One region of the Bacillus sp. CGMCC 1.16607 genome, then DNA from elsewhere that is predicted to be linked to it. Evidence: riboswitches for the same ligand, from Rfam matches in the RefSeq annotation. Region 1 holds a riboswitch; each other region holds the start of a gene.

Region 1 (5,785 bases):
ATGGTCAATATACTTATTTTTTGACCAAATTTTAGATTTCGAAATATACTCATTTGTAAACATCCTTCCAATTAAATTTATATAGCATTACATTATTTCAAGGATATGTAAAAATCTCACTCTACAGCCAATAATTATAAGTGTAAATTGTTTCTAAAAAGAGACAAAAAAATGAATAAAGTATGAATAAAGTCCTAAAAAAAAATGCCAGATTATTCAAAAAGACTTTAGTCCTTATGAATAACCTGACATTCTATATTAAATAAAAAACATCTCATCATTAAATAGATATAAAAAATTCTTCGTTTTCTCAGCTCTAATAAATCGATTTCTTCCTTGCTTTTTTGCTACGTATAAAGCATCATCAACTGCTTTTTTTAATGAATCTACTGTTTTTCCGTGATTTGGGAAAACAGCAACACCAGAACTGACTGATACGATGATTGAGTGTTCTAATATGATAAGTGGATTTTGTTTGTAATACTCCATCAAATTATCATAAAGATTCTCCATCTCGTTTTCTAATGGAGATTTCATGATAATCATAAACTCATCTCCCGCGTAGCGGTAACCCTCAATGTTCTCCCCACAAACACTCTTGATTCCATCTGCCAATATCTTTAAATATCTATCGCCGATATCATGACCGAAATTATCATTTACCTTTTTTAAATGATCTGAATCTATCATGATAAGGGTGATTTCTTGATTATTATCATTAATCATTTTTGATAAATCATCATGGAAAGCTCGGTGATTTTTTAACCCCGTTAATTCATCTGTTTGAGACATGACAAAGATCCTTCTGTATAGTCTGGCCGTTTCGATTGAATTGATCACCTGAGTCCCAATGATTTGCAGTAATTCTTCATGCTCTTTTCGATAGGCAAAATCCGAATAGCTTTGAGCAGAAATCACTCCTCTGACATGATCATCAATAATGACAGGTACAAACAGACATGATCTAGTGATACCATCTGATCCATATAGAGCATTATATTCTTCTGATTGAGCTAACTGTTTCTGATGGACAATTTCCCTTGATAAAATCGCCTGGGTGGTATAATTATCACCTAATTCACGTATAATTGGTGGATAGTATTCCCCTTTATCCATAACAAACGTGAAATCTATCAATGACTCAGCTTCATTATAAAAAGCAATAAAAAAAGATTCCGTGTTCATAACTTGAGAGACCATTTCATACGCTTTTTCAAGAAGTATATCCTCGTCCAATGTTTTACTACAAATTTGAGCAAAATCATGTAAAATTTTATAATGCTTATTCAACCAGCTCATATTTTCCATCTGATCATTTATTAATTCTAATTGAAGTAAGACGGAATCTACTATTTCTTTTTCTTCCCTATCTCCAATATGTTTTTCAAATTCTTCAAGAGTTTCTTTTGAAAGAATATTTTTTTGAACTCCAATATTTTTAAGCAAATGATTAATTAACGATAAAATCTCCTTATTTCCCATATTTAACACTTCCATAAAGGTATTTACACAAACTACAGACTTACTATATTAAAAAACAAATACAAATGACAAGAAAAAAATAAAAAAAAATAGATAAGTCGTTAACCGATTCATCTATTACCAAAAAGCAGGAATTTTCGGTAACTGGCTGGCATTATCATTCGACTTAGCCCCTTTAGTTTTGCGTCCTCATTTTTCAATGAGTTTGCCTTTTCTAAACGTACGCTATTTAATTATTCAGCATAATCCATAAATATCCACTACCTTAAATATATAGTGCTTACTAACCATAGTCAATGGCTAATGGTTAGGCAATCTTCGACAAAATATGGAAATAATTAGGCGCAATAATATAGACAAACTACATGAATTTAGTATGAAAGTTTGTCCACTCTTGAACATATAGTTTAACAAAGGGGGAATGGATTTGAATACATCTCTGTCAACTTATAAATTAATTCGATATACAGTAGCTTATGTTTTTATCATTTCGGGCTTGATGAAGCTAATTAGCGTTGAATTAGGAAACTACTTTATCAATTTAGGCCTGCCTTTTCCACTTTATCTGAAGTATGGGGTAGCTACGGTAGAAATGATTTGCGGTTTATTCCTAATAGTGAACAAACACGTTAAACAGACGACGATTCCGTTAATAGCAATTATGATAGCAGCGATTATATTAACAAAAGTTCCAATACTACATACTGGCTTTATGGCATTTGCTTTTAATGCTAGATTAGACATTATTATGTTAGTTCTACTATTCATTCTTTACACACGTAATCATCATTAATAATGAACTAAAAGGTAGGCACTACTTAATTGAAGTTGCCTACCTTTTTCACTAATTTATCTATTTACGATAAGGCTTTGATTTGCTTTCGATGTTCTTACTTCTATAGTAAGTGCTCCTTTATTAATAACTGCTTTTAATAAGAAAGGCGCCCCTGTCGTATTCTGAAATCGAAAATCAAGTCCTCCATAGGATACAGTGGCATCTCTTCCTTTTGGCACATACCCGACATTCACTGAGTGGTGATGTTTTTCTACATAAGCTACACCGAGTTTATCTACAGCATTAAATAATGTAGAGGATGTTTGGCAAATTCCACCACCAATCCCTTCGACCAATTTCCCATTCACCGCTTCCATTGCTTTTTGATACCCATGTGCCTCATCACTAGGACCAACTGTCGTATTGAAGGAAAAAATGTCGCCAACTCCAACAATGACATTATTGATCGCATGTGCTGATAACTCGATATTTTTCGTTCTTCCCGCTACACTACTATTAAAATACGTCGTAAACGAGGCGATTGCCACTTCTCCCAAATTAGAAACCTCTTCGGGCTTATATCCACTTTCAGTAACATAAAGAGGTAATTCAACCGTTCCACCTTTTAAAGACGCATTTATCACCTTTTCCACTAACTCCGATTCCTCAAGTATGATACGTGGACTTCCTTTTATCACCTGACCATTTTCATCTAATTTGTCTGGAATCATTCTTTGGTCATAGCCGTTGATTGTTTCTGTTCCTCTTGCAATCGTTTTGACCCAACCTTCAATTTCCTTTTTATAATTTTCGTTATCCGTTCCAAATCCTAACTCTAACGGATTAATAGTTTTGATAACTTGTTTCGTGTTAGGATCTACCACTTCAACTAAAATGACCTCTTCTTCGTTTTTTTCCTCCAATGGCTTTTCCTTATCTTTATCCAACGCTTCTTTCTTCTCTAATTCAATTTGTTTCTGTAATTCAACTATTTTTTTCTCTAATTCCTTTTCCCTCGTTGTTTTTTCTGAACATCCAGCTAATCCTATCAAACTAGCAGTCAAAATCATCGATGTTACCCATGTAATCTTCCCCATTGATCTCCCAACTTTTCCTTTTTTTGTCCTAAGTCATAGGCTGTCAGTCACATTCCCCATTGTATTCACACCTCTATGTCCATATTCCTTAAGACAAACTCATTTGGAAAAAAATTCAGAAGCGCCTTGATCAGCCCCGACAAGCAAATGCCGACCCAAAGAGGAGGTTTGCTCTTTAACTTCATCTTTGGGGCGCCATTTGATCTCGAGGTCGACAATAGCACGACGTCCTGTCGCATTGTCGACACTTGTACATCCTATACTTCGGGGCTAGGCGCTGGAGCTAGATTACGAAAAACTCCTTCAGAGTTAACCACAACTTATAAACTATATTTCTAAGCTCACCACAAATTAAACATTTGCCATATGGAAATCTGATTTTATAATAATGTTAGAATTAAACTCCGAGATTCCTAGTTTTTAAATAAGGCACTTTTCATAAATTTTGTTTTTCTTGAACAAGTAGAATGGTTGATTTCCACTGCAGGTTGCTCGCTTTCCGCGGGGCGGGCGGTGAGCCTCCTCGGAGTGTACGCTCCTGCGGGGTCTCACCTGTCCCGCTGCTCCCGCAGGAGTCTCGCACCTTCCGTTCCAATCAATCTCTATATCAACAGTTTGCGTTTCCAAAGTTTTAAAACAACAATCTTTGCGAAAAGAGACTTAAATAAAATTAGGTTAGGAAGGAATAGATATGATTTTACAAGAAAAGGTGCAGACTCTCCCTTCATCCCCTGGTGTTTATTTAATGAAAGATTCCGTCGGCGGAGTTATTTATGTAGGTAAGGCAAAAAATCTTAAAAGACGAGTTCAATCATATTTTCGAGACTCAAAGGGGCATTCTCCAAAAATAAAAAAGCTAGTAAAACATTTGAAGGATTTTGATTACATTCTGACCGATACAGAATTTGAAGCTTTTTTGCTGGAATGTCACTTAATAAAAGAAATCAAACCAATCTACAATCGAAAAATGAAAAATCCTGGGTCATTTGTCTATATTAAGATTCACCAGACAAAAAGGAGCCCCAAGATTGAAATAACCAATTGGTTCATGGAGGATGACGATCATTTTTATTTCGGTCCCTATACAAGTAGAAGTACTGTGGAAAAAGCAATCCAAGGTATTAAAGAATGTTTTCAATTACTTTGCTCGAATCCCGCAAACAGCGGGTCTGCCTGTTTAAACTATTCCTTAGGATTGTGCAATGGAATTTGCCTTGGTGGTTCTGCGGTAGAAGAATATAACCGCATCATTGAAAAAGTCATTTCCTTACTTAATGGTACCGACATGGGCCTTATTAATGAAATGCAGCAAAAGATGCATAATGCTTCGCTTCATTTTGATTTTGAATCAGCAGCCAAGTATAGAGATCATATAGATGCAGTAGCCTTCTTACTAAAAAAAGAAAAAGTGATTGAATTCACAGAGCAGAACAAAAATATAGCCATCATCGAATCATTGACTCCATCAACTATCAAGCTTTTTCTTATTAAGAGGACAGAAATTCTTTTTACTGAAAAGTATGTTCTTAATGACTTTCAATTAGGGGATTTAAGATCAATAATAAAGGAAAAAATATTGATGTATTTTAAAATGAAGGATAGAACATTTGTTGAAGTGGACAGAAATGAAATCGATGAAGCTCAGATTATATATAGTTATCTAACTAGCAAGCATTGCAACTATTTTGTTATCCAAGATAACTGTTTAGAAAATGAGAACAATGCCAAACTAGGTGAAGAAATAACCCAGTTACTTGAAATTCAATACACAAAAAAACACTCAGGTTGAGTGTTCTTTTGTGTTACATATGATTACGAGATCGATTTGTTTTCTCCCATCTCTTTCTCTAATTGAGCAACTCTTGCATCAATCGTACTGCGGTAATAAGAATGATTTACTTGGTGTTCTAAACGATCCAGATAACCTTCAATTTCTTGGAAACGAGAAATTGATGAATCGGAATAAGTATTGGATTTCAAAACTTGGTCCATACGGTGGTTCGCTCTTGTTACATTTTCACGTCCCATTAATTCTAACCGACGTATATTCATATCTTTCAGTTTGTGTTTCATTTTTTCATATTTTCTTTCTAATTCCCCGAGCTGCCCGATTACTTGTTTTAGGGACTCATTTAAGCGTTCGGCACGTCCAGCATATTGCTCTAACTCAGCTACTGCAAATTGATAAAGCTCCGTTTCCCCTGCCTTGGCTGCAATTTCAGCTTGATGTTTTCTTTTCTCCACCATTTCCTCGGCTTCTTTCACTTCCCTAATAAATCCTTCTTTTAATGCGTGTTGACGCTCCACTAGCTTACCTACTTTTTCTGTTTCTTGCTCGCATTGGCGAAGATATTGATTAAGTAGAAGTATCGGATTTTTGCTTTCTGTTTTATCAAGTGCCCCATTTAAATCTGCAGCTATAGTATCCTTT
Region 2 (5,785 bases), 130 kb from region 1:
TTAATTTCCCAAGTCGTTACACCCGGTCTAATCATTTTAGCAATTTCTTTATGGCAGGCAGCAAGAAGTTCCCCAGCTGCCTTCATTTTATCTATTTCACGAGGTGATTTTAATATAATCAAAGTTTTCCCTTCTTTCCATTCAAAATCCATGTATTAAGGCTATCTTTCATTTTACCCCTTTTTTTAACATAGAAAAAGATTTATGCAGAACATTTTGTTAGGTTATATGTAGGATTTTGTTGTTCAAAGGTTTGATTGACTAAGTAAATTGTTGTCAGAAAACTAAGTAAAAGGCACCACTTTTACCTGTAGGAACAATGCACAAAGGTAATTTACATTTCAATCCTCCCTTTTTACTATTTCCATAAATTATCTGTTCTTTATATGGAACTTTTTAATTTATTTTGTTATAATGGTTAAAACTAAATACATTAAAGTGAGTGAATCTCAATGATTGGTGAACGTGTTAAACAACTGCGATTAGAAAAAAGAATGTCATTATCCGAAGTTGCCGAACAAGCTGGTGTGGCCAAATCGTATTTAAGTTCTTTAGAAAGAAACTTACAAACTAATCCTTCGATTCAATTTTTAGAGAAAATTGCTGCGGTACTAGGGGTGTCTGTCGATAATTTAATTCATGATCCGATAGATAAAGAAGATTTGGACACAGATTGGTTAAAGTTGGTCCAAGAAGCGATGGGCTCTGGGATATCAAAGGAACAATTTCGTGAATTCCTAGAGTTTAATAGATGGAAATTAAACCAAAGTAAGAATGAATAATTGACAAAAAAAGTATTTCTTCTCATGAAGAAATACTTTTTCATTCTCTTTATTTTTCAATCAATAGCTCTTTAATTTCATTCCCGTGTAGGAATTCTCTGATTGTGCTTAAGTCCATTCCAAGTTGCTTTGCTTCCATAATTAGTTGAACCCATTCTTTGTCTAAATCTTTTAACCAGTCCATTCTCCTACTCACCCTATCTCCCCCAAAATACATCATCTGTATCCCAGGCAGTTCAGCCATCATCGTAATGTGACTACATTACCTTAGATCTGCAACTTTGCGCCCCTACCTTTCAATAGGTTAGCCCTTTTCTGAATTCCTACTTAAGGATTATTTCTAAAGTTATTATATCTAGTTCATTTAGAGTAGGGTGTTGTTTCTTGTCATACACTTTACTATTCTAACCATCTTTTTCCAACAACTTCTACCAAATTAAGACATTTTGTGCTAACATGCTGAATTTTCATAAAAATTAGAATGTTACTACAACATCGAATAAGTCAAAATACTGCTACATAAGTCGAAAATAAATCAAAGAAGACTAAACAGAAAATGTCTAGTCTTGGTAACGCGGAAGAATTAATATCTCAACACGTCTATTTTTCGCTTTTCCTTCTTTTGTATTATTCGATGCTACTGGTTGATATTCACCAAATCCTGTTGCTCTAAATAAACGTGGATCTAATTTATCATTGTTTAATAAAACCTTTAAAAAACTAGTAGCCCTCATAGTACTTAAATCCCAGTTTGACTCGTATTTCGAATTATTAATCGGCACATTATCTGTATGCCCACTAATAATGATATTTCTTGGAGGATTCATAATGAGTAAACCCGAGATTTCATTAGCGACCTTTAAATCCTTTTTACGAATTTCTGCTTTTCCAGAATCAAATAACACATTATCTCGAATTCTTACTAATAAACCTTCATCCGTAAGCTCCGTGCCAAGTTTATTTTGTAGTTTATTATCACGAATATACTGATTAACCTTCCCCTGTATATCTTCTAATTCTTTGTGGTCTTGATCCATTTCCTCTTGTGTTGACTCTTCTTCCTTATCCTCTTTCTCTGCTTGTGTTACTTTTTCAAGAACTGGCGAAGGAAATTCTAATACACCCTCACCACCAGTGAAAATTTGATTAAACGCTTTTGACATAGCATTAAACTTTTGGGCATTAATCGAGCTCATCGAAAATAATACTATAAATAAAGCAAGTAGCAATGTTAAAAGGTCTGCGTAAGGTATTAACCATGATTCATCAACATGGTCTTCATGGTGATGCTTTTTTTTACGCCTACTCATCCTTTTTCACAACACTTTCCTCAAGGAATTTTTTACGTTCACCTGCAGGTAGATAAGAAGCCAGTTTTTGTTCAATAACTCTCGGCGCTTCCCCTTCCAAAATGGATAGAATTCCCTCAATCATCATTTGCTTTTGTTTTACTTCTTGTTTCGATTTTCGTTTTAATTTATTTGCGAAAGGATGCCACAAAACGTAGCCAGTAAAGATTCCCATTAGTGTTGCAACGAATGCCGCTGAAATTGCATGTCCTAATGCTTCGATGTCATTCATATAACCTAATGCGGCAATTAGTCCAACTACTGCTCCAAGAACTCCCAGTGTCGGAGCATATGTCCCCGCTTGAGTAAAAATAGCGGCACCAGACAAATGTCGTTCCTCCATCGCCTCAATCTCTTCGGAAAGAACATCGCGAATATAATCTGCACTTTGACCGTCAACAGCTAAAGATAGACCATTTTTTAAAAAAGCGTCGTCCACTTCATTTGTTTTAGCTTCTAAAGATAATAATCCTTCTTTACGAGCAAGTTGTGCCCAGTCTGAAAACATTCTTATTAACTCGGTGTGAGACATTAATTTCTTTTCTTTAAATAGAATGCCAAAAAGCTTTGGTACCTTTTTTAACTCATTTGTTGGAAAAGCAATGGTAACTGCTGCGATTGTCCCAAGGATAATAATTAGAAGTGCTGCGGGGTTCCCTAATGCAGACGGACTTACTCCCTTTAAGAACATCCCATACCCAACTGCTATGATTGCTAATATAATACCAATTAACGACGTTTTATCCATAAAACCGTTCACCTATCTTATCTCAAACTTTAAAATCTTTCTGTTATATTTTATTTCGACAATTTTTCTGTTTTCTTTAGAAAAATTTCGATACAAAAAAAGAAAGACTACAGGTATAGTCCTTCCAGAAACCTATTTTTTAGCGCAGCCTTGCCAAGGAATATGCGCTTTTAATTATTTAAACAATTTTTTATCAATTTTAGTTTCATAATTCTTAAACATAGATGAGTTCGTCTTTTTGCCTCTTTTCGACATAACTTGATTAAATCGAAGGAGTTTCTCATTTAAATTTTTTTGTAGTTTTTGTTTTTCATCAGGGTCTTCACAATTGCGCATTAATCCTTCAATCGTCATCATTTCTTGCTTTATCTTGTTTTCTTCATTTGAAAATCCAGCATTTTTCATTAAGCGATAAGCCATTCGTAAGTCTTCTGGAATTCCCGATAAATCTTCTAGCTTCAAAGGTTGACCAAAGCCAGGTAAATTTTCAAACTCCCCATCTTCATATGCCTTACGAATTTTATGATCTGAAACAATCGACGAAAAATCCATCAATAATCCCCCTCGAACAGCATGTTAATTCCTAATCTCATTATAAACGAAAGGGGAGAAAGATACATTTTATTAGTCTGAAACTTTTAATACTACGCAACTCATTTCCTCTTTACATACTTATCACCTATGAAGGGAAATCTATCGTTGTCAAAGTGAAAGGAGTCGATAAATTATGGCACGCGGAAATCATTTCGAACATAAAAAGAAAGGTCATCCAGGCGATCTTCCGAAAAACAATCAAGTAGAAAGACAGGCAAAACAAGCAATTGAGGATGAGGAATTCATTGTTACACAAGAAGCTTTTAAAAATCGGGTAGAGGAATCTGAATAATTAGAAAAGCGTAAGCGCCTTGATCAGCCCCGATAAAGAAGACTGGTCGATTGGCGAGAGAAGCGAAGCCAGAGACCTAGTCGCACTTATGCAAACCGTTCTTTGGTTTGCCAAGCAAATGCTTCGCCACCCAGAAAGTCGTTCTTTGACTTTTTGGGTGGCGAACTTTTGACCTCGAGGTCGACAAAAACGCGACGTCCTGTCGCATTGTCGACACTAGTACATCCTGTACGTCGGGGCTAGGCGCTGAAGCTGGACAATTTACAAAGGGATAAGTCCTTGAATTTGGACTTATCCCTTTAAAATTATGCTTCCTGTTTTGTGGTTGGATGAATCAACATTTCCTCAACAGAAGTGTTTTTCATCCATTCTGCTAATGCTTCAATATCCGTAGAGAAAATGCGATCCTTCACAATCGAAGGCATGATTTCACGAGCATTTTCAAACATGGATCTAGTCGCAGATGCCATTAGGTCGACCCCACGATACTCTAAAGCCTGCAGCGCACACATAATCTCGATAGCTAATACTCTACGTGCATTTTGAATAATTTGATATGCATGACGAGATCCGATTGTCCCCATACTTACATGATCCTCTTGATTAGCAGATGATGGAATCGAATCCACGCTTGCTGGGTGTGCCAGCGTCTTATTTTCCGAAACTAATGAAGCAGCACTATATTGTAAGATCATCGCACCTGATTGTAAGCCTGGCTCTGGACTTAAAAACGGTGGTAAATCATTTAGTTGTGGATTGACTAAACGTTCGATTCTACGCTCAGAAATATTGGCTAACTCAGCCACTGCAATTTTCATGAAATCCATTGCAAAAGCGATTGGCTGCCCATGGAAATTTCCACCTGAAACGACCATATCCCCATCATGGAAAATAAGCGGATTATCTGTTGCCGCATTGATTTCAATTTCTAATTTCTCTTTCACATAATCCAACGCTTGCCAGGATGCACCATGTACTTGTGGGATACATCTTAACGAATAAGCATCTTGTACGCGGACCTCTCCTTGGCTAGTTGTTAATTTACTATCCTTCAAGTAACCTCTTATTCTTGCCGCCGTATCTACCTGTTGCTTGTATCCTCGTGCTACATGAATTTCTTCTGCAAAAGCATCCATAATTCCTCTATGGCTTTCAAGTGAAAGGGAAGCAATGAGTTCTGCTTGATAAGCCAAATCCTCAGCCTCTAAATACCCTACCACTCCCATAGCAGTCATCGCCTGCGTACCATTAATTAACGCTAAGCCTTCCTTTGCCTCAAGCGTCAAGGGAGTCATTCCTTCTAAAAATAACACCTCGCCAGCTGGCATTCTCTTTCCTTGATAAAAGACTTCGCCTTCGCCAACAAGAGGCAAGACTAAGTGTGATAACGGCGCTAAGTCCCCACTAGCACCTAACGAACCTTGTTGTGGAATAACAGGAACAATATCTTTATTAAAATGCTCAAGTAATCGCTCAATGACAACTGGTCTGATGCCTGAATAACCCTTTAATAATGCATTCGCTCTTAATAAAAGCATCACTTTTGAAACGATTTTCGGGAACGGTTCTCCAACCCCACAAGCATGGGAACGGATCAAGTTAATTTGCAGCTCTCTCACATCATTTTGGTCGATAGGAACATCACTAAACTTTCCGAATCCCGTGTTGATGCCATAAACTACTTTTTGGTCTGCCACAATTTTATCAACCGCATCACGACTTTTTTGAACAATGGCTAAACTTTCCTTGGATGCCGAAACATTCAACCCTTTCTTCAATATCACTTTTACTGTGTTTAATGTTAATAAATGACCGTTTAATTCAACCATCTTTCTCACCTCTACCACTTTAATATAATAAAGAAAGAGCCTGGATTAATTTAATCCAGACTCTTTTGAAAAAAACTATTTAAATGATTAGTTGGGTTTGTATGCAACATCGCAATCCTCTTCCTTTAAGGAAACATTTGAATTATCTAAAAATACATACCATTCATTCTATTCTATGCTTTCCCCTCGAA
Region 3 (5,785 bases), on a different contig from region 1:
TTCCCCTGAAGAATTGCCAAAATCAGACCCTCACACTGTTCCCCTTGGTGTCAAAGTAACAGATGATGTAATTGCAAACGAATTATCTTTAAAAATCATTAGTTTAATCATGCGTGCTGCTGGTGCTGCTTCCGAATCGGTTCGTACGGATGTTGGTTTATTGTTTGTTCAGTTTCAAGCAGAAAAATTAGCTTTCGCAACTAGATTAAAACATTTGATGCGCAAACGCGGATGGATTAAAGTACCACCGTTTTATGTTCCTCCTGGTTCACAACAACCATTAAGGTAGGAGCAGTGGAGAAGTAACATATTAATTGATATGAAAAAATATCAACTTTGTTCCTTAAAAACTATAGGTAAACTATCGTTCTGTAAGGTACTTATATTGGTGAACATTTTTACCATGAAAACAAGGATCACTCCTACATAAAAATAGAGGACTAATCTTTTTATCGCTATCTAACATCCGATGCCATGTATATGTACTTCACATTTGGAAAATGGTCCTCATTTGTCTTTTGTCGGAGTCTGAAACCCAATATAGCACACAAAAGAGGCTGCCTCTAAAAGTAATCCTTCCGAGTGCAGCCTCTTCATTTCATATTCTATTATTTTTTTTCTACTAACCAATCACTTTGAATTTTCCAAGTACCATCGCCAACGTTAGTGAATGTTGCATTAATATTTTTATAACCGCCGTTAAATCGCATAGTAAATGTGACGACATCTCCTGCAGTTGGTTTGCTCCATGAATAAATCAAGTAGCGTAAATAAACCATTTTATCTTCTCCGCCACTATTTAAATATACTGCATTACCATTCTGAGTTCGCGGGCTATCCGCTTGGAAAAACGAAGTTGTAAGTTTTAGTTTAAGTTGGTCAAAATTTGTTGCACCCTTTTCCACTTCATAATAAACATATCGAGACGCTACTTTTGCATTAAGGTCATTTTGTAATTTATTAGCTTTATCCAGCAATTCAGTTTTACCATTGCCATTTGGCAATCCATTCACATATGTCATTAAATTATTAATTAAAGTTTGAACCTCATCTGACTGAGCTTTTGAGAAGTTGCCTTTGTTAAAACCGGTGCCGACATTATCCAATGCAGCTAAAGCATTGCTCGCTACTTCATACGTTGTATTGTCGATAGGTACCTCTTTGTCAACTTGAGTGGCTGTAACCTCTAATTTGATATTCCCAGTTTTGCCTTGGAAGTCAATGTCATGGTCACTATGTGGCCAAGATACAAATATTTTATAGCTTTCCGTAGCATTTTCTGGTTTGAAATTTGTTGAATACTCAACTTCTACCCAATCATTATTAACATTTCTTTTTAAAGTCATTTTCACTGGTGAACGATTATCTTGTGGGAATAAATCTCCACTAGGTGTTAAATTTACTTTGTACTCTACTGGAACCTCTGTGTCATTCTTTTTAATTTGGAAACTATAGACCTCTACTGGATCCATCCCTGGGAATAGTTTCTCGTTCAGATCAAATTGTGAATTCCCAATGGTTTTTTCACTTGAATCCACAACATCGACGTTGAAGACAGCAGCTTTGGCTATATTCTGATCACTTTGGAAGCTTTTTGTAAAATATGCCACAGTCCCCATCGTGGCTATTGCTAAAACAAAAACAGAAAACAAGCTAATTATTAACTTCTTTTTCATGAATCTTCTCTCCACCTTTTCATAATTCATTTTGAAATATTAATAGTTTTACCTTTTCTTTATGAATTAGAAATAAAGAACTCCCTCCTTATAAATCTATTTTTCAACTTTGGGATTTAAATGTCATTTCCCCTTTGCATTTCCCTTAAGATCCCAATAGTTAGAATTAACAATAGAAGCAAATCTCCTCTAAAGAACATTTTGTTCTTATAAAAGAACATTAATTCAATTATAGCTCATCCAATAACTCAATTCAACATAAAGAACAAATTCTATACTTATAAAGAACATACCGGTAACAATACCTATTAACACCTGCAGTGTCGAAGATTAAAACATAAATATTTTTTAAAGAATATAATAATATAAGGTTGCAACTGTATATCGTTGGGGTTGTTGGTGGATACTTTTCTTCCGTTGTTGGTAGGAGGAGATAATCTTGGAAACGTTTCTTAAATTCTGCTAGAAGGAATGAGGGGAGCAGTACGCGAAGGGATAAATGGGTGCAGTTTCTTGGGAGTGGCAGAAACTTTAATTAAAATAGCGATAATTTTATTCGAATCACTAACCTTTAGTTGTTATTCAATTGAACTTAGCGGTCAAACATTAATGTTTGACCGCCATCCAAGAAAACATATTTCGTATCTATCCATCCATGTTCATCTGAAATACTATTAAATTTAGGAATGAATGGTAGGTTTCATCAATAATCTGCCTTTGTCGTTTTCTAATTGTTCACTTTAAAATTATACCAATCTTCACTATCTCTGTAGTGAGGATCCGTGTACAAAATAATTTCAGATACTTGCGTTCCTTCTGGAATGGAGATCCATACGGTACCTTGATTTTTACCATTTGGACGTAAATTCGCTGCTTCAAAAGTTCCTTCATTTAAAGTTGTAGAGGCATCGATTTCGGCCCCATTCTCGTTATAAAATACGAAATTTCTTTCGGTAAGGACACTACTCTGTAATTCACTGCCACTAATATTCTCAACAGATAGATCTAATAATATATAATCAAAAAGGGTATCGAAATATTCAGCATCCTTCTTAGCCGATTTCTGGTTCATCTTGCTAAAATTACTACCACTATCCGTTTCAAGATCTGAATGGTCTGTTACTGTTTCTATTCTAAAATTATTGACTATTACTTTTGCCAGTTCTTCCTTATTTCCCTCAAAGTCTCTTTTCGATAAATTGATTTCTTTTCCAAATTCCGTTTGAACCTCTTGGGGTTCACTTTTCTCCTGCTTCTCTTCTACCTTTGGCTCTTTCTTTTCTTTTACTGGTGCTGCTGTTTCCTTTTCACTACAGCCGGCAATCACCAGGCTTGATAATAGTAAAGCCGCAATCATTTTCTTCATTAAATATATTCTCCTTTTCATATAGTTTCGGATGGTACTTTACACCCAAATAGGTTCCTTCCAACATCTCTAATATTGTATTTCCTTCAAGCTATTTCCTTTGACATACTGAATTTTACGATTAGCTGAGTCGACTGAAACAATAGTGGCTCCTGATTCCCAAGAGACATCTACCTTTAAGTCTTTAACTATTTTCCCATTAAAATCATATAGTGAAAGAGATTCTTCATCATAGTTTGCACCCACGATAAGCTTTCTCTTTAGATCAACATCGTACACTAGGTTTATCTTTGTAGGAGTATTAACTGTAGTATTTGTTGCAAAATCATAATAGACGGAGGCATCCTTCTCATAGTCATTCACAACCAACCCACTTTTTACAACTTGATAGTTGCTACCATCACAAACACTTGCCCCATAAAGCTTGGAAACTAGCTTTGTTAGCTGCTTTGCACCTTTTCCATCTAAACCACTCTTAAACAACTTTTTGTCTTTGATAAAATAGATCGAATCCTTCTCAACCCAAAAATCATCAACAGCACTTAAAATAGCATTTTTCTTCTTCCCATCTATAGAAGCCTTTATTACCGTGAATTTGCCCATTTCACTATTTTCTATTCGAGCATAATAAATATTAGCTCCCACTACTTCAAAGGATTCTACTGTATTGGATGAAATCCAATCAGGTGTGACTTTCATGACTTTACCAGCACTGTTTCTTTTATATATTTCAAGAATTTCAGCACCGCCGCCACCACAACTACCACCCATATACATACTCATGCCAAGAAATTTTGTATAATATAGTTCTTTTCCGACAGCTTGAACATCTTGTAATGGCCGTACGTTTCGAGTAAACATATCTTGTTTTTTATAATCCTCAGCAGTAGCAGGGCGATCATTGGTATAAAAAAAACCACCCATTAACTTTCCTAGCTTGTCTACCTCCTTTAATTCATAAACACTATCTTTTATAACTAACTTCGATTTTCCGTTAGGTACTGAACTATAGATACCTGGGACCGTGCTTTGATCACCTTTAACGGTAAAAATGGTTTCTTGTGTTGCTGCTGTTGCGGATATTTGTGATATAGCAAGCATGGAAAGTACAGTTGCTGCAATCAGCTTTCTATTCATCTTTTTCATATCCAACTTCCCCCTTTTCCTATTCTTTTGAAAACGCTTATTTAACCAATCAAAAAAGCCCAGCAAACCCGTTCACCATACGGGTATTTGCTCGGCTGCAAAATACTTCCATTCAAAAATAATTGCAACCCGGCGATCATTGTTCCATGAACTTTAGACCCGTAGCTTTGCGTCCCTCCCTTTCGAAAGGTTTGCCAAATATGAAACTTTATTACTATAACATTAGCGAATAAATTCTACCATAATACCCAAATTTATGTAAGTAATTTCTCCTTTTTCTTAATAGGTAAAATATTACAACCATAGGGTGTCAGGCACCCTATGGTTTCACCAACCTACTCGCATACTTGATCACACTATTTTCACCAACAAAAATATATTTACCGTATGCTTTAATCCCGTCCAGCATTCTTTTCGTGCCATTCGTATCAAAATTAGAGTTTTCAATAGGGATTGCAACTTCTTTCCACTTTACTCCGTCCTTTGAGACATAGTAAGCATTGTAGGGTACATATTCCCCATTAATTTCCTTAAACGAGTCGTTGAAAGCATAAAAATAACCATCAAAAGTAGTAAGCAATTCAATGTTTGCTTCACCTATATTTGTCTTCACCTGTAACCACTTTGTTCCGTCCTTAGACACCCATGCATTGGATAAATTATATCGACTAACGGCGACATATCGTCCACCCGTATAGGTCATCCAGGCGTCACTTAATTTAATGGATTGAACGGTTGTCCACTTCGTTCCATTTGTCGATTTCATGATTTTCGTATAACTATTTCCATTATTATGCACCTGGAAGGTACCAACTACTTGCTTGCCATCCCAAATCATGGAGGTCAACCAATAATCATCAAGACCTTTGATATGTGTCCATGTAAGCCCATCCTTCGAGGTGAAAGTACCGGTTGTTTGATCTGTCGCTACAAAAAATTTCCCAGTCCAGAGAATATTCCTTAGTTGCCCATCCTTTCTCATAGAGGGAATATTCACCTTTTTCCAATTGACTGCATCAGTTGATACATAGGCTCCATAATGACCGACGGCAACGAAGCGGCCAGCACCCCATGCGACATCATATAAGTTCTTCCTCCACTTTCTCCCTTCCATTGCAAACGGATTGCTACTCGTCCACTTTACACCATCATCTGTATAAATTGCCGTTCCATCAAGCCCTACAGCAACCGACCTTTTTCCATTCGTCGCAATTCCGCCTAATTCAACGTTATAAACCGTACCAACTAACCGATAGCTCCACTCTACACCATCCTTTGTGAAAAAGGAGTATGTTCCATCCGTATAATTTCCTGCCGTGTTCGAACCAATACCTGCAAAGCCTCCTTGGACCGGATAAAGAGTATATACGGTCGTATCTAGCTTCGGAAGATCATGACGCTTCCACACAGTACCATTGTTCGAGGTATAGGACACATTTTTATAAATTCCATCGCTCACACTACTATAGCCAACTGCCATAAAGCTGCTACCATTCGAAACAACGATACGTAAAGTAACTCCACTTGGAGATTGCTGTTGCTTCTTCCAGCTGACCCCATCGCTCGATGTATAGATGCCATTGCCGACACCTAAATA
Region 4 (5,785 bases), on a different contig from region 1:
GAGACAAATGAAGAATACTTACTAAAGCTTTTTGAGAATGAAATTATTCAAAGAGAGGAACGCAAAGTTAATCTTCTTTTAAGTCAAGCTACATTACCAAAAGTATCAGGAAAGCCATTTGATTGGAAAGAAATTCAGATGGCTCCTGGACTTTCTAGAGATTATGTAATCAGTGGAGAATTTCAACACAATCAAGAAAATATGATTTTTTATGGTGGCGTTGGTGCTGGAAAAACTTATTTATCAACACTTATTGCCTTAAATCTTATCCAAAATGAAGGTAAAAAAGTTAAGTTTTATACAGCAGCAGGTCTGGTAAATACCCTCTTAGAGGCAAATGAGAAAGGATTATTAGGGAGGTTCTTTAAACAAATAGAAAAGCTAGATTTATTGATTTTAGATGAATTGGGCTACATTCCTTTACATAAACAAGGAGCTGAACTATTATTCCAGGTTATATCTATGTGTTATGAAGCTAGAAGTTTAATCGTTACTACAAATCTACAATTTGGACATTGGAATCATGTTTTTGGTGATCCGATTTTAACCGAGGCTGTCATTGACAGGTTAATTCACCATTCCCACTTATTAGTTTTTAATGGGCCAAGTCATCGAATGAAGGATTCAATTTTACAAAACAGATAATTTATGGGGGTTGGCAAGTCTTACATTTTTAATTGCCATTTAAAACATTTCCTACTTGCCAAAAACATACTACCGTCTCCAAGGCTTCCTGTATAATTTCATGCCAGTTTTGCTTCAAAAAGAAGTACTGCGTGGGAATATTTAATTATAGAAGACCTACATAGCTACGATAAAATTCTCAATGGTTAGTATCGTTCTAAACATAACTCATTGGCTTTGCTTGGCTGGTGTATTGGCTCATTTAAATAGAGCCACTCCGATCGCGAAATCGTAAGCCACTCATTTTCCAGCTAGAACACGTCTTGATTTGGAGTGAGAGGTATGATAGGCTCGCTGGATTCTCGAAATACTTTGGTGTGTCGCCTTTCGAGCAAAATCCTACCTCTGGAGGCTCCACGTCAAGATATTCCAGATTTTCTAGTTTTGAAAGGAATAGTGCCTCACTTTTTGATAATCAGAGTGGCTCAAAATCAATTATCGAAAACAGCAGGCTCAATATATTAAAGCGAAGTACAATTTCGAAATTGTCTAATAGACCAAAAATCCATTGACAATTGGAGTTTTCATCATTTCTAGGAAATGTATTTATACCGTAGGGGGAGCATCCAATTGATGAAGAATCAGAGTCGAAACTCTTGAGAGTTAAATAATGTATAGCAATAGCCCGCCGTCGAAAAGATAGATTGTCTAGGGCTTGGAGAAACGTATTTGTTAAATATGGGATTTTGTAGATTAATAATCAAATTTTGTATTATCTTTCGCAAAAAAAGAGAATAATTATTACCTATTTTCAATTTTCTCAGGTACTTCGACAGTATCTCTACAAGCACAAGGATCCTTATGCAATGTGTTCAGAATAATATCATCACACCCACTAAGTAATAGTATAAAGGTTAGTGAAAAAAGTAATTTAGTTAGTTTTTTCATATTTGATTACCTCCATTTTAATAGACAGATGGTATTAAGGATAAGTTACCAGAAAAAATGAAAATAACAAAAGAATTAATATGATACCTACAAAATAAAAAGGATTAGATATTCCTAATCCCTCATTCGTAGTATTCGTCGATTATTTGTTCTTAACAGAAGTTTTGTTCTTGGTGTGTAAAACTAAATACAGGGATCCTAGTGAGGAAAATAAGATAATTAAACTAACGAATGGAATCTTGTTTGCTGAAAAAAATGCTCCAATTAATAATGGGAGTGAAGCCAGATAAAATAACATACTTGCAAATAACATAAGTTTGGATTTATCCAAAATTAATCAACTCCAGAGATATGTAAATCTAATAAAGTTCTATAATTTTATATTTAACAACCGACATGAAATAAAGTTTGGTTAGGCTACACTTAGTTGGACAGGTACTTTAAGGTCAAGTAGACTACAGTAAATACTATAGGGGAGAATCTACTATGACTAAAAAAGCCCGCCGAACATTTACATCTGAATTTAAGGAACAGATTGTTCAACTCTATCTTAACGGAAAAGCACGAAAGGATATTATCAGGGAATATGACTTAACCCCCTCTTACTTAGATAAGTGGGTGAGTCAAAACCAGACTTCTGGATCTTTCAAAGAAAAAGATAATCTGACTCCTGAAGAACAAGAATTGAATAAACTCCGAAAAGAAATTAAGCAACTTCAAATGGAGAACGATATTTTAAAGCAAGCCGCGCTGATACTAGGACGAAAGTAAATGTAATCAAGAATAACCAACACAAATACTCGATATCAGAAATGTGCGAAGTCCTACAACTACCTAGGAGTACCTATTACTATGAAGCAAAAGTAAGAGAATCTGAGGATAACATCACCTCCTATATTATCGACATTTTTCATTACCAATTACATTTCCGTATATGTCAATATGAATCTCAAATAAATTGTAAGATTGATAATATTTCAAGGTTTTTATTGCTACTATCACTACCAGATGAATGACAAATGATGCCAAATAATTGAAATCCAAGCATCTTGTTTCGACTCTTTATAGATGATTCTTTGAACACCAGCAACACCAATTCCCATCTGTGTTGTGTGAATAATGAAAAATACAAGAAATGAATTAAACATTAAATACTTTGGTATGTTAGGTGTCATTTTCACTTTAGCCCCTCACTATTCGTCTATATCTTTTTTCTCTTTGCCCTTTTTAGGAGAAAACTTATATTCATCAACAGGACGATTAGATAAAGGTCTTTTACTTGAAAAAGAAATAGGCAAACGTATAAAGGAATCCTTTAAATCAGTGATTCTAAAAGGAAATATTGGAACAAGATACGGTCTTCCAATACTTGTTAGATTTAATAAGTGTAATATTATGTAAATGAGTCCGATTACAATTCCAAATCCACCCCAAAATCCAGCTAAAATAATAAGTGGGAATCGAATAATTCTTATAACTGCCCCCATCATGTAGTTTGATGCTGTAAATGTACCTAATGCGCTGAATGCAACAATAATAACTAAAATATTACTAGTAAAACCTGCTTCAACGGCAGCTTGTCCAATAACAATACCTCCTACAATCCCCATTGTTTGTCCAACTTTTGTTGGTAGTCTAGCTCCGGCTTCACGTAATAACTCTAAAATAAATTCTAAAATTAATGCCTCAAGTACGGGTGGAAACGGAACCTTAGCTCGTGACTCTCCTAGAGAAACTAAAAGTGCAGAGGGAATAACTTGATAGTGAAATGTTAAAGCAGCAACTTACATTGGAGTTAATAAAATGGACAACAACATTGATACATATCGGATAATTCTTAAAAAACTTCCTATATTCCAGCGGGTATATACATCATCTGTTGTTTCAAAGAAATTCAAAAAAGACGTTGGTGCAATAATTGCTTTTGGACTTCTATTCACTAAAAAAGCTATTTTACCTCTTGATAACATATAACATACTCTATCCGGAAGTTCGGTAATAAGTAATTGAGGAAAAAGGGAAATTGAATCATCGTCTAATAGCTGTGAAAGATACGTACTATCTAAAATATCATCTACTTTAAGGTCGTTTATTCTTTGACGTAAAGTCTGAACATTTTCAGGATCTGCAATATCATTTATATAAACAAGTCTTACTTCCGTCTTATTTCTAGTATCAGCTTCAAGTTTCTCAGTGATAAGATTTTCATCATTAAATTTTTTTTTAATAAAAGCTAGATTTGTTGACAATGATTCGGTAAAGGCTGAATCAGGACCAAAAATAGTTGATTCATTTTCTGAACTTTGGATGGCTCTTTCTAAATTTTTTTGCAAGTTAATCATTACTACTCTTTGATGATTAGAAATAACAATACAAATAAATCCTTTTAGTATTTGCTCAACAATCCCATTATGATCATTAGCTTCTTCGATTCTTCCAATTGGTAAATTAGATTTTATTAATTCGAAATTAATTTCACTCTCACTTATATTTTGTAAATGAGTAATTACAAATCTTACCAATTCTTCATCATCAATTAAATAACCTATATATACTAGGTGGAAATTTTAAATTGTCTTGACTACTAAATCTGGGTAATACATTTTAAGGTCATTAATTTTAGATAAAAAATTCCCTTCCTTAGATTTCACATTCCTATCAGTAGAATCTGCATCACCCTGTGAAGATGATAATTTATTAAACATATACTTACTCCTATCATTTTTTATATTTTATTTTCTACTAATTGTATCTTAATTATTCAATATTAAGAGTAATGTAAATTAGGATAACGGTATTGACTTTATTTCAGATGAGTAAGCTTTAATATTCAATAAAATTTTGATTGTAAAAAAATGTCGAAAAATAAATCTAAATAGTTGTGAATATTCTGAAAACATAGTATATTTAACTTATCAGCTCCGTTTTCCTTATAAACCAGTTGCACTTAAATGCAAAATGGCAAAAACATTCGATAGATGGTGACGCAAACTATAGGGGCTAAGTTATGAAAATATGCCCACATGTTACCAAAGTTTACTCCTAATAAATAAAGGGGGAATGTAATTTGGATGGAGATTTTTGTAGGGAAAATTATTTAGATATGATAAATAAGGATATTTATATCTTAAGAAGATTAATGTACATGGCTCGAGATCAAACTGGTAGAATAGATGACTCATTAGTCCTTGAGATAAGCCAATATTTGGATCAAAAGATAGCTAAGCATATAGAGTTAATAAAAACCCATACTTAATATTTGGAGGAGTGTACTTTGGTTAAAAAGAAACCTATAAAAAACAAAGATCCAATAACTATCGAACTTCATTTAAAAGAACAAGAACAGAAAGAGCAAATAAAGTGGCAAAAATCTGTGATAAGAGAAGAATATAGCGTACTTCTAAAGAAGTAGGTACTATAAATTACCTTTGAATGGTAACTGTTTTATCATTCTGAAGTTTTAAAATTCAGTACAAATTGCTACCCTGAAAATTTCGGCTTTAAATTTTGCGCTTACACAGTCAAAACCTATAAGAAAAATCATAAAATATATGCTTAACGGTAGATAGAGATATATCAAAAACATTTGAAATTCAAGCACATATAGCTGAAAATAAATTATTAATTAGTCTCATCTAATCAATTTAAATTAAAGTAATTCGAACAAAATAGATAAATTTAAAAGTAAAGAAGAAACTCTGCAATATTTTTCAATTAAAGAGGGGAAAATCATGAAAAATATTAGGGATGAAGTGTTGATTGAAACTTACTTTAAGTCAAATCTAGATAAAGATTTTGTTGTGCTAATGAAAAAAGAGAGCATTAAAAGAGAGCTTTTGGATAAAACTTAGACAAAAAATTATGAGTTGTTTTGATAATCCTATTGAACTAGTGGCAATACAATAAATTCATCTATGCCCATTTTAAAACACACTAGTATAATACTAATGTGTTGAGGAGGAGATATACATGCACGAATTAGAAGTATTGGATAAAATAAATACACCTACTCTAGTTGCTATGTTCATAGCAACCCTGAAACTTTTTTATAAAATAGACATGAGACAATCAAAAGGAATTGTTGAAGCATATACTATTCTTGAATGTCTGTATCATATTTCTACCATACTGAAGGATAGAGTAGATATTTGATAAGTTAATACTTTCTCCTACTATTTATAAAAGCTTGTTGGAACACTGAAGAAGTTTTTTA

What was found. A riboswitch is a leader RNA that binds a small molecule or an ion and turns the genes downstream of it on or off. The one in region 1 is predicted to bind cyclic di-GMP.
Region 2: it holds a riboswitch for cyclic di-GMP, as region 1 does, so the genes downstream of both, sinI (DNA-binding anti-repressor SinI) here and ACFSO7_RS13400 (sensor domain-containing diguanylate cyclase) in region 1, are expected to answer to the same signal.
Region 3: it holds a riboswitch for cyclic di-GMP, as region 1 does, so the genes downstream of both, ACFSO7_RS02520 (hypothetical protein) here and ACFSO7_RS13400 (sensor domain-containing diguanylate cyclase) in region 1, are expected to answer to the same signal.
Region 4: it holds a riboswitch for cyclic di-GMP, as region 1 does, so the genes downstream of both, ACFSO7_RS21765 (Spo0E family sporulation regulatory protein-aspartic acid phosphatase) here and ACFSO7_RS13400 (sensor domain-containing diguanylate cyclase) in region 1, are expected to answer to the same signal.

The regions. Positions count from the first base shown of each region.
Region 1 is NZ_JBHUJX010000019.1:207,995-213,779, forward strand. Features, by position in the region: partial or broken gene ACFSO7_RS13395 (MCP four helix bundle domain-containing protein) at 1-53, opposite strand, end outside; gene ACFSO7_RS13400 (sensor domain-containing diguanylate cyclase) at 259-1,482, opposite strand; cyclic di-GMP riboswitch class I at 1,619-1,702, opposite strand; gene ACFSO7_RS13405 (DoxX family protein) at 1,910-2,275, shown strand; gene ACFSO7_RS13410 (VanW family protein) at 2,332-3,354, opposite strand; gene ACFSO7_RS13415 (GIY-YIG nuclease family protein) at 4,046-5,143, shown strand; gene ACFSO7_RS13420 (PspA/IM30 family protein) at 5,167-5,785, opposite strand, start outside.
Region 2 is NZ_JBHUJX010000019.1:333,866-339,650, forward strand. Features, by position in the region: gene map (type I methionyl aminopeptidase) at 1-122, opposite strand, end outside; gene ACFSO7_RS14030 (helix-turn-helix domain-containing protein) at 453-782, shown strand; gene sinI (DNA-binding anti-repressor SinI) at 832-978, opposite strand; cyclic di-GMP riboswitch class I at 1,010-1,102, opposite strand; gene motB (flagellar motor protein MotB) at 1,343-2,092, opposite strand; gene motA (flagellar motor stator protein MotA) at 2,085-2,879, opposite strand; gene ACFSO7_RS14050 (DnaJ family domain-containing protein) at 3,054-3,431, opposite strand; gene ACFSO7_RS14055 (hypothetical protein) at 3,607-3,765, shown strand; gene hutH (histidine ammonia-lyase) at 4,071-5,594, opposite strand.
Region 3 is NZ_JBHUJX010000007.1:257,884-263,668, forward strand. Features, by position in the region: gene ACFSO7_RS02505 (DUF3231 family protein) at 1-289, shown strand, start outside; gene ACFSO7_RS02510 (hypothetical protein) at 609-1,676, opposite strand; gene ACFSO7_RS02515 (hypothetical protein) at 2,404-3,042, opposite strand; gene ACFSO7_RS02520 (hypothetical protein) at 3,112-4,188, opposite strand; cyclic di-GMP riboswitch class I at 4,309-4,394, opposite strand; gene ACFSO7_RS02525 (sialidase family protein) at 4,508-5,785, opposite strand, start outside.
Region 4 is NZ_JBHUJX010000026.1:42,263-48,047, forward strand. Features, by position in the region: gene istB (IS21-like element helper ATPase IstB) at 1-645, shown strand, start outside; partial or broken gene ACFSO7_RS21750 (transposase) at 2,059-2,483, shown strand; gene ACFSO7_RS21755 (GerAB/ArcD/ProY family transporter) at 2,574-2,747, opposite strand; partial or broken gene ACFSO7_RS21760 (spore germination protein) at 2,766-4,121, opposite strand; cyclic di-GMP riboswitch class I at 4,523-4,606, shown strand; gene ACFSO7_RS21765 (Spo0E family sporulation regulatory protein-aspartic acid phosphatase) at 4,640-4,828, shown strand; gene ACFSO7_RS21770 (hypothetical protein) at 4,847-4,984, shown strand; gene sda (sporulation histidine kinase inhibitor Sda) at 5,304-5,423, shown strand; gene ACFSO7_RS21780 (hypothetical protein) at 5,542-5,724, shown strand.